Regions from separate parts of the Kitasatospora sp. NPDC057595 genome, predicted to be linked through region 1. Evidence: riboswitches for the same ligand, from Rfam matches in the RefSeq annotation. Region 1 holds a riboswitch; each other region holds the start of a gene.
The links. A riboswitch is a leader RNA that binds a small molecule or an ion and turns the genes downstream of it on or off. The one in region 1 is predicted to bind thiamine pyrophosphate.
Positions count from the first base shown of each region.

Region 2: it holds a riboswitch for thiamine pyrophosphate, as region 1 does, so the genes downstream of both, thiO (glycine oxidase ThiO) here and thiC (phosphomethylpyrimidine synthase ThiC) in region 1, are expected to answer to the same signal.
Region 3: it holds a riboswitch for thiamine pyrophosphate, as region 1 does, so the genes downstream of both, ACFU9E_RS16885 (purine-cytosine permease family protein) here and thiC (phosphomethylpyrimidine synthase ThiC) in region 1, are expected to answer to the same signal.

Region 1 is NZ_JBHVGL010000009.1:42,542-45,808, reverse strand. It holds gene ACFU9E_RS15910 (flotillin family protein) at 1-1,301, opposite strand, end outside; gene ACFU9E_RS15905 (hypothetical protein) at 1,427-1,633, opposite strand; TPP riboswitch at 1,796-1,930, shown strand; gene thiC (phosphomethylpyrimidine synthase ThiC) at 1,926-3,267, shown strand, end outside.
Region 2 is NZ_JBHVGL010000015.1:9,960-13,226, forward strand. It holds gene ACFU9E_RS22345 (Rv2175c family DNA-binding protein) at 1-247, opposite strand, end outside; gene ACFU9E_RS22350 (NAD(P)/FAD-dependent oxidoreductase) at 307-1,536, opposite strand; TPP riboswitch at 1,657-1,763, shown strand; gene thiO (glycine oxidase ThiO) at 1,758-2,921, shown strand; gene thiS (sulfur carrier protein ThiS) at 2,918-3,139, shown strand; gene ACFU9E_RS22365 (thiazole synthase) at 3,143-3,267, shown strand, end outside.
Region 3 is NZ_JBHVGL010000009.1:265,936-269,202, forward strand. It holds gene ACFU9E_RS16885 (purine-cytosine permease family protein) at 1-1,405, opposite strand, end outside; TPP riboswitch at 1,399-1,546, opposite strand; gene ACFU9E_RS16890 (S1C family serine protease) at 1,729-3,267, shown strand, end outside.

The DNA.
Region 1 (3,267 bases):
TCGGCCCCGTTGAGCAGCACCATGTGCTCGACGTTGCCGAAGGACTCCGCGGCGGCCCGCACGATCTGCGGCCACTGCTCCGCCAACTCCTGTGCCACCACGGCGTCCTGGTTCTCGGCGAGGGCGGTGGCGCGGGCCTTGATGCCCTCCGCCCGGGCCAGTCCGATCGCCCGCGCCGCCGCGGCGTCGGCCAGACCGCGCGCCTCGGCGGCGGACGCCTCCGCCTGTCCGGTCGCGGTGGTCGCCTCGGCCTGTGCCAGGCCACGCACCCGGGTGGCCTCGGCGTCCGCCTCGGCCGCGACCCGCACCCGGCTGGCCTCGGCGGTCGCCGCCAGCTCGGTCTCCCGGGCCTGCGCCTGCGCGGCCGAGATCCGCGCGTCGCGGGCCGCCTCCGCGCTGGTGCGGGTGTCGTACGCGCGGGCGTCGGCGGGTTTGCGCACGTCGATCTGCAGCTGCTGCTCCTTGCGCTGTGCCTCCAACTCGGCGACCCGGGTCTCCTGGACCACCACCTGCTGCCGGGCGGCGGCGTCGGCCAGCGGTCCGGCCTGCCGGGCGCGGGCGGTGGCGGTGTCCATCTCGGCCTGGTACGAGGACTGCTGGATCTCGCTGTTGCGGGTCGCCTCGGCCTTGCGGGCGGCCGCCTCCTGCTCGGCCTCGGTGGCCAGCCGGTCCGCCTCGGCCTGGGCGATCCTGGCGTCCCGCTGGACGGCGGCGGCGTGCGGGATGGCGAGGTTCTTGATGTAGCCGGTCGGGTCGATGATCTCCTGGATCTGCAGGGTGTCGATGATCAGCCCGAGCTTCTCCATCTCCAGCCCGGAGGCGGCCCGGGTCTCGCCGGTGAGCCGCTCGCGGTCGCGGATCATGTCCTCGACGGTGAGCCCGCCGACGATCGAGCGCAGGTGGCCGGCGAAGACGTTGTGCACGCGCTGGCTGATCAGCTTCTGCTGGTCCAGGAAACGGCGGGCGGCGTTGGCGATCGAGACGTCGTCGTCGCCGACCTTGAAGATCACCACGCCCTTCACCCGGACCGGGATGCCCTGCGTGGTGACGCACTCGACGTTCAGTTCCGCCTCGTTGAGGTCCAGCGAGAGCCGCCGGACCCCCTGCAGGCCGGGGGTGACGAGGGTGCCGCGCCCGGTGACGATCCGGAAGCCCAGACCGTCGCCGACCCCCTCGGTGCGGTGCCGGGAGCCGGAGATGATGAGCGCCTCGTTCGGCTCGGCCACCCGCCACATGAGTTTGAAGAGCGTGACCCCGATGATCAGTGCCGCGACGGCTGCCCCGGCGATGATGAGTCCCATGGTTCAACTCCCCCTTCGAGCGCAGGAGATGCGCCGAGTCGGATTGTCCGCCCCGGCCGATCCGGGGGAAAGGGAAGTGACATGACTGGCCGTCACAAGGTCGTCACCGGAGGGTCATCGGCGTGTCACGGCCCGATCGGCGCCACGTACACCGTCCTCGGCGGCTGGTACTCGATCACCACCACCGGTGTGCCGACCGTCAGTCGCTCGCCCGGCACCGCCAGGTAGGCGAGGAACGCCTCGGTGCCCTGACGCTCCGGCACGTGCACCATCACCTCGCCGACCAGCCCCGCGCCAACCGCCCCGGTGACCCGCCCCGTGCTCCCGACCACGCCGGCCTCCTCGCCTCGTCCGCTACGGAGCCAGTCTGCCCGCAGCGGCGGCTACGCGCCCCCCGTTCACCGTCCGGACCTCGACGTTCCCCCTCCCGGACCCGCTCTGGACCTCCGGCGATCGGCTCGCTACGGTGTTGGACGTCATGCGCGGGCAACACCGCCTGCGGACGCGGGAGCTCGGAGCACCGGGCTGAGAGGGCGCTGAACGGGACGTCGATGGACGGACCGGCGGCTGCGTCGACCGCAGGAACCTGACCGGGTAATGCCGGCGTAGGGAGTTTGAGGTCCGATGACCAGCTTTGAGGCACAGCCGCAGTCTGCCCGGCCCCGGTCCGGCCCCGAGGGCGCCGTCACCAGCGCGGGCAGCGGCTACCCGGCCCCGGCCTGGCGCAAGGCCCACCGCGAGGGGTCCCGCCCCGATCTGCGCGTGCCGTACCGCGAGGTCGTGCTCACCAACGGGAAGACCGTCCCGCTGTACGACACCTCCGGGCCGTACACCGACCCGGACTACGAGCCCGACGTGCGGCGCGGCCTGCCCGCCCTGCGCGAGGCCTGGATCCGTCAGCGCGGCGACGTCGAGGAGTACGACGGCCGCGAGGCGCGCCCCGAGGACGACGGCATCCGCCACACCTCGCCGCGCGGCGGCGACCTGCGCAACCTCGACGCGGTCTTCCCCGGCCGCCCGCGCCGCCCGCTGCGCGGCCGCGACGGAGCCGCCGTCACCCAGCTCGGGTACGCCAAGCGCGGCGTCGTCACGCCCGAGATGGAGTTCGTCGCCCTGCGCGAGGGCCTGGCGCCCGAGTTCGTCCGCGACGAGGTCGCCCGCGGCCGCGCCGTCATCCCGGTCAACGTGAACCACCCCGAGGTCGAGCCGGCGATCATCGGCACCAACTTCCTGGTGAAGATCAACGCCAACATCGGCAACTCCGCCGTCACCTCCTCGATCGAGGAGGAGGTGGAGAAGATGACCTGGGCCACCCGCTGGGGGGCCGACACCGTCATGGACCTCTCCACCGGCCGCAACATCCACACCACCCGCGAGTGGATCCTGCGCAACTCCCCCGTGCCGATCGGCACCGTGCCGCTCTACCAGGCGCTGGAGAAGGTCGACGGCAAGGCCGAGGAGCTGAGCTGGGAGGTCTACCGCGACACGATCATCGAGCAGTGCGAGCAGGGCGTCGACTACATGACCGTGCACGCCGGCGTGCTGCTGCGCTACGTGCCGCTGACCGCCCGCCGCAAGACCGGCATCGTCTCGCGCGGCGGCTCGATCATGGCCGCCTGGTGCCTGGCGCACCACCGGGAGAACTTCCTCTACACCAACTTCGAGGAACTCTGCGACATCCTCGCCCGCTACGACGTCACCTTCTCCCTCGGTGACGGCCTGCGCCCCGGCTCGATCGCCGACGCCAACGACGAGGCCCAGTTCGCCGAACTGCAGACCCTCGGCGAGCTGGGCCGGATCGCCCGCGCCAGGGACGTCCAGGTGATGATCGAGGGCCCGGGCCACGTCCCGATGCACAAGATCAAGGAGAACATGGATCTCCAGAAGGAGATCTGCGACGAGGCCCCCTTCTACACCCTGGGCCCGCTCACCACCGACGTCGCGCCCGGCTACGACCACATCACCT
Region 2 (3,267 bases), on a different contig from region 1:
CGTCGCTGAACCCGCTGTCGCGCAGCACCGTCAGCGTGCCGACCAGGTGCTTCACCGGGCCGGTCTCGTCGATGAACGCCGCCGGGACCTGCAGCGACTTGTTGGGGCCGCGGCGGACGGCGATCAGGTCACCCTTCTTGACCATGTTGCGGACCTCGGTGACCACCAGACCCCACTTCTCGGAGATGTCGGGGAGGTACAGCCACGCGGGGACCAGGGCTTCAATCTTGGCTTCGATCTCACTCACAAGCACCAGACTGCCACCTCGGCGGCCCGCCGCGCACCAACCGGGTCCGCCGCCCGGCGCTACCCGGCGGCCAGGGCCGACTTCAGCGGGACCGCCGGGTCGGCGGCGCGGGCCGGGTCGAGCACGGCGCCTCGCTCGATCAGCCGCCGTCCCTGGGTCAGGTCGCGCGGCCGGTCGACCGCGAGCAGCGCGCGCAGGGCGCCGTCGCGCAGCCAGAGCACCGACCAGCCGGCGTCCGACGGCGAGCCGCGCCACAGCAGCTCGTCGCCCGCGCCGTGCCGTCCGGCGTACTGCGCCATCCGGCCGAACTGCTCGGACCAGAAGTACTGCACCGGGTCGTACGGCGGCGCGTCCGTTCCGAGCAGGGTGGCGGCGACGGCCTCGCCGGACTGCAGCGCGTGGTCCCAGTGCTGGACGGTCAGCCGGGTGCCGGAGCGCACCGAGGGGTAGCTGACGCAGTCGCCGGCCGCGAGGACACCCGGCACGGTGGTGCGCAGCCGCTCGTCCACCAGCACGGCGCCGGCCGCGTCCAGGGCGACCCCGGTGCCGGCCAGCCAGCCGGTGGCCGGGCGGGCGCCGATGCCGACCACCACCTCGTCGGCGGGCAGGTGCGAGCCGTCGGCGAGCAGCACCGCGCCCGGTTCGACGGCCGCGACGCCGGTGCCGCAGCGCAGGTCCACCCCGGCCTCGGCGTACCAGGCGGCCATCGCCCGGCCGACCTCGGCGGGCAGCGCGCCGGGGACGGGCGCCGGGCCGGCCTCGACGACGGTCACCTCGCAGCCGGCCGCCCGGGCGGCGGTGGCCACCTCGGCGCCGATCCAGCCCGCGCCGACCAGCACCAGGCGCAGGCCGGGGCGGAGCAGGGCGCGCAGCGCCAGCGCGTCGTCCAGGGTGTGCAGCAGATGGGCGCGCTCGGCGCCGGGCAGGGCCCGCGGCTCGGCGCCGGTGGCGATCACCAGCGCGCCGTACGGCTCGTCCCCGGCGTCGGTGTGCAGCAGGCCCGCGCCGCCGGGGCCGCCGGGGGTGAGTCCGGTGGCGCGGCGGCCGGTGAGCAGCTCGACGCCGAGGCCGGCGAAGTCGAGGTCGAGGGCGGTGCTGTCGGTCTTGCCGAGGAGGACGTCCTTGGAGAGCGGCGGCCGGTCGTACGGCGCGTGCGGCTCCTCGCCGACCAGCGTGATCCGCCCCTGCCAGCCGTCGCGCCGCAGCACCGCGGCGCACTGCGCCCCGGCCAGCCCGGCGCCCACCACGACGACCCGATCCGTCTGTCCCGTTCCGTTCAGCTCAGCCACGCCCGTCACTGTACTGAGGCCGGTCCCGGGTCCGAGGTCCTAGGCCGCCCCTCCCCCGTCCCTCCCCGCCCCGCTCCCGGGCACCTTCAGGGGGCGCACCCCCCGGAGTTAAGGTGGGGGCACCATCACGGGAGCCCGGCGCACCGGGCTGAGAGGCGGGCTGGCACGGCCCGCGACCGTCCGAACCTGATCCGGGTCATACCGGCGAAGGGAGAGCAGCTTTGACACGCCTGGTACGGGGCGCCCATGCCGAGGTGCTGGTCATCGGCGGTGGGATCATCGGCCTCGTCGTCGCCTGGCGGGCGGCCCAGCGCGGGCTGCGCGTCCTGCTGGTCGACCCCTGGCCCGGCCACGGTGCCGCCCAGGTCGCGGCGGGCATGCTCGCCCCGGTCACCGAACTCCAGTACGGCGAGGAGCCGCTGCTGCGCCTCGGGATGGCCTCCAACGAGCGGTACGCGTCCTTCGCCGCCGAACTCACCGAGGCGAGCGGCGGCCGGGACATCGGCTACCGGCAGTGCGGCACCCTCGCCGTCGCCCTCGACGCCGACGACCGCGCGGAACTGCGCGAGCTGCACGCCTTCCACCAGCGGCTCGGCCTGGACTCGCAGTGGCTCACCGGCCGTGAGGCCCGCCGACTGGAGCCGATGCTCGCACCCGGCGTGCGCGGCGGCCTGCACGTCACCGACGACCACCAGGTAAACGGCCGCCGGCTGGCCGAGGCCCTGCTGCACGCGTGCGAGCGGGCCGGCGCGGTGGTGCACCGCACCGAGGTCACCGAGCTGCTGGTCGAGCACGACCGCGCGACCGGAGCCCGGCTGGCCACCGGCGAGAGCGTCACCGCCGACCGGATCGTGCTCGCGGCCGGCTCGCGCAGCCACCTGCTGCCCGGCCTGCCCCCGGGCGTGCTGCCGGCGATCCGCCCGGTCAAGGGGCAGGTGCTGCGGCTGCGGGTGCCGGAGGCGTACCGGCCCTTCCTCTCGCGCAACGTGCGCGCCGTGGTCCGCGGCGGCCACCTCTACCTGGTGCCGCGCGAGAACGGCGAGCTGGTGGTCGGCGCGACCACCGAGGAGCAGGGCCACGACACCACGGTCACCGCCGGCGGGGTGTACGAGCTGCTGCGCGACGCGCACGAGCTGGTCCCCGGCATCACCGAGCTGCCGCTGGTGGAGACCGGCGCCGGGCTGCGCCCCGGTTCGCCGGACAACGCGCCGCTGCTCGGCCCGACCGCGCTGCCCGGCCTGGTCGCCGCCACCGGCCACTACCGCAACGGCGTCCTGCTGACGCCCGTCACCGGCGACCTGCTGGCCGACTACCTGGCCACCGGCACCCTGCCGGAGCTCGCCCACCCGTTCGCCCCCACCCGATTCACGAAGGTCCCGGCATGAGCCCCCGCACCAGCGACATCCCCCTGAGCGTCAACGGCGAGCCCCGCGAGGTGCCCGCCACGACCACCCTCGCCGAGGTGGTCGCCACCCTCAGCCAGGCGCACTCCGGCGTCGCCGCCGCCCTGAACGAGGCCGTGGTGCCGCGCGCCGAGTGGCCGCGCACGCCGCTGTCGGCGGGCGACCGGATCGAGATCCTCACCGCCGTCCAGGGAGGCTGACCGATGGCCGACGACCTTCTCACCATCGCCGGGACGCCCTTCTCCTCCCGGCTGATCATGGGCACCGGCGGCGCCCCCAGCCTGGAGGTCCTGGAGCAGGCGCTGCGGGTGTCCGGCACCGAGCTGAC
Region 3 (3,267 bases), 220 kb from region 1:
GCACCAGGAAGCCGAACAGCGAGGCCGAGGTCCACTCCTGCGGGGTGAAGTGCAGCGCCTCCTGCGCGGAGGTCCAGAGGTCCGTCCACCAGCCGGCCACCGCGGTCGGCGCGATCAGCTGGTAGGTGGCGAAGCCCAGCGCCCACGGCAGCAGCATCAGCCAGCGGGACGGGGCGTCGGCGGAGAGGTCCCAGCCGCGCCGCCCGGCGCCGAGGAAGTAGTCGACCGCCAGCACCGCGAACATCGGCACGAAGACCGAGCCGATCAGCCCCAGGAAGGCGTAGTAGGAGTCGGTGAACGCGGTGATCTGCAGCGCGAGCACGGTGATCAGCACACCGGTGCCGCCCGTCAGCACCCGGCGGTCGACCTTCGGCAGCAGGTTGTGGATCGACATCGCGGTCGAGTAGACGTTGGCGAAGGACTGGTCGGTCTCGCGCAGCACCAGCACCAGCAGGAACAGCCAGCCGGCCCAGACGCCCAGGAAGGAGTCGAAGATCCGCTCCGGGTTCCCGTCCGCCTGCAGCAGCGCCATCAGCCCGAGCACGTAGCACCAGACCTGGGCCATCGTGTAGCCGGAGAAGCTGCCCCAGAACGCCGAGCGCGGGGTGCGCGAGTGCCGGGTGTAGTCGGCGGCGAGCGGCACGAAGGAGATCGACACCGCGATCATCGCGTCCGTCGCCCGCAGGAAGCCGTGCCAGTTGCCGGCGCCGGGGTCCGGTACGCCGTGCCGGCCGAGCTGGACGGTGAAGTACACCATCGCGACCGCCACCGCGGCGGCGACGAAGCGGCGCAGCACCGCGATGGCGCCGAGCGGCCAGATGGTCAGCGCGGTGGTCAGCGCGCCGGCCAGCACCACGAAGACCCAGCGGTAGCCCTCGGTACCGGTCACCGTCTGCGCGCCGAGCGCGATCGTCAGCAGCTCGTAGACGCCCCAGCCGATGCACTGGACGATGTTGAGCACCGTCGGCACGTAGGACAGCCGGGTGCCGAACAGGCCGCGCAGGTTCGCCATGGCGGGCGCGCCGGTCCGCGCGCCGATCAGCGCGGCCACGCCGAGCATCGCGGTGCCGACCACGGTGCCGACCGCGATCGCGGTCACCGCGGCGGCCAGCGACAGCTCCTCGCCCTTGGCGCCGAGCACGGTCGCGGCGGTGGTGAAGCCGATCAGCGAGACGCCGAGGTTCATCCAGAGCGCGAAGTGGTCGCGGAAGCCGAGGGTGCGGGGCGGCTCGGTGTCCAGCACCAGCGGCGCCTCGGTGCGGGCCGGGGGCTCCAGGACGGCGGTGGCCGTCCGCGCGGTGTCCCCGTCGGGGGAACCGGGGGCGGTGCCCGCGGCGTCCTGCGGCGGGGGGACGTTCCGGGACGCGGGCGCGCCGGAGGACGAGGATGACGAAGCGGACGGCATGGCCGATCTCTCCCTACGCCGGCATTACCCGGACAGGTTCCGGCGGTCTGCACCCCCTCGACGGCCGCCCACGAGGTCCGTGGCGTACGGTCGACCGGCGCACTCTCAGCCTGGTCGGTCCAAGCTCCCGCGTGTCAGTTCGGAGCGACAGGCTAGTCGCCGTCGGGGGGAACGCCAAGACGGGTCGTGTCGGGTACGGCGCTTCGGCGGCCGTCTGGCCCGGCTAAGGATTCTTATGAGTTCTTCAGAAGGGTCCTTACGGCAATCGAATCGGGTGTGCGAAAAACTATGGTTGTTGGTCCTGTCAGCTATGGAGGTCGTCCGTGAGCACCGAGCGCGAGGTTGGGTCCACCGGGCCGCAGGGGGAGCAGCCCTCCGGCGGCCAGGGGGTGGTGGGTTCCGCTTCTGACGGTCCGGCGCAGCAGTCTGCGGCCGGCCCCGCCCCCGCCCCCGCAGCGACGCCCGCAGTCGACCAGCCGTCCCAGCCGCCCGCCGAGGGGGGTTCCGGCGGGTTCACGCCCACGCTGGCGTTCGGCAAGGTCGGCGCCCCGGAGGCGCCCGCCGCGCCGGCCCCGGCCGCCGAGCCCGGGTACCTGGACGCGCCGCCGCCGGTCCTGCCGCCCGCCGCGCCCGCGGCCCCGGTCGCCCCGGTCGCGCAGGCCGCCGCGCCGTACGGCGACAACCCGTACGCCACCCCGGCCCCGGGCACGCCGGTGCCCCCGGCGCCCGTCGCGCACGACCCGTTCGCCGCCCCGGGGGCCCCGCAGGCCCCGGGCGCGACCGGCCAGCACCACCACCCGTTCGGCGCCGGCCAGCCGCTCGGCGGCTGGGGCGCCGCCCACGACATCACCCCGGGCGCGCCCGGGGCCCCCGGCGGTCCCGGGGGCCCGCTCGGCTACCCGGGCGAGTACCCCGGCGCGCCGGTCCCCGGCGGCCCGCGCAAGAAGCGCGGCGGCCTGATCGCCCTGGTCGCGGCCGTCGCCCTGGTGGCCGGCGTGGCCGGCGGCGCGGTCGGCGTGTCCGTCGCGGACCGCGACGGCAAGTCGGTGAGCGCCAAGGCCGACCGCAGCTCCACCACCGTCCAGGCCAACAACACCCAGAAGAACGAGCCCGCCCCGGGCTCGGTCGCCGGCATCGCGCAGAAGGCGCTGCCCAGCGTCGTCACCATCAAGGCCCAGGGCAACGGCGAGTCCGGCACCGGCACCGGCTTCGTCTTCGACACCGAGGGCCACATCCTCACCAACAACCACGTGGTCGCGCCCGCTTCCAGCGGTGGCAAGCTGACCGTCAAGTTCGCCGACGGCAGCTCCTACGGCGCCTCCGTGCTGGGCCGCGCCGAGGGCTACGACGTCGCCGTCATCAAGCTCGACAACCCGCCCAAGGAAAAGCTGACGCCGCTTCCGCTGGCCGACTCCGACAAGGTCAACGTCGGCGACTCCACCATCGCCATCGGTGCCCCGTACGGCCTGGAGTCCACCGTCACCACCGGCATCGTCAGCGCCAAGGACCGCCCGGTCGCCTCCGGCGACGAGACCGGCGCGCAGGCCTCCTACATGAACGCGCTGCAGACCGACGCCTCCATCAACCCCGGCAACTCCGGCGGCCCGCTGCTGGACTCCGCCGGCGGCGTGATCGGCATCAACTCGGCGATCCAGTCCAACGCCTCCAGCAACGGCCGGGCCGGCTCCATCGGCCTGGGCTTCGCGATCCCGATCAACCAGGCCAAGTGGGTCGCCGACACCCTGATCAAGACCGGCAAGCCGGTCTACGCCAAGCTCGACGTCCTGCGCAACGACGACTACAAGGGCGACGGCGCGCAGATCCAGACCCGCGACGTCCAGGGCCAGCCGGCCGTCACCCCG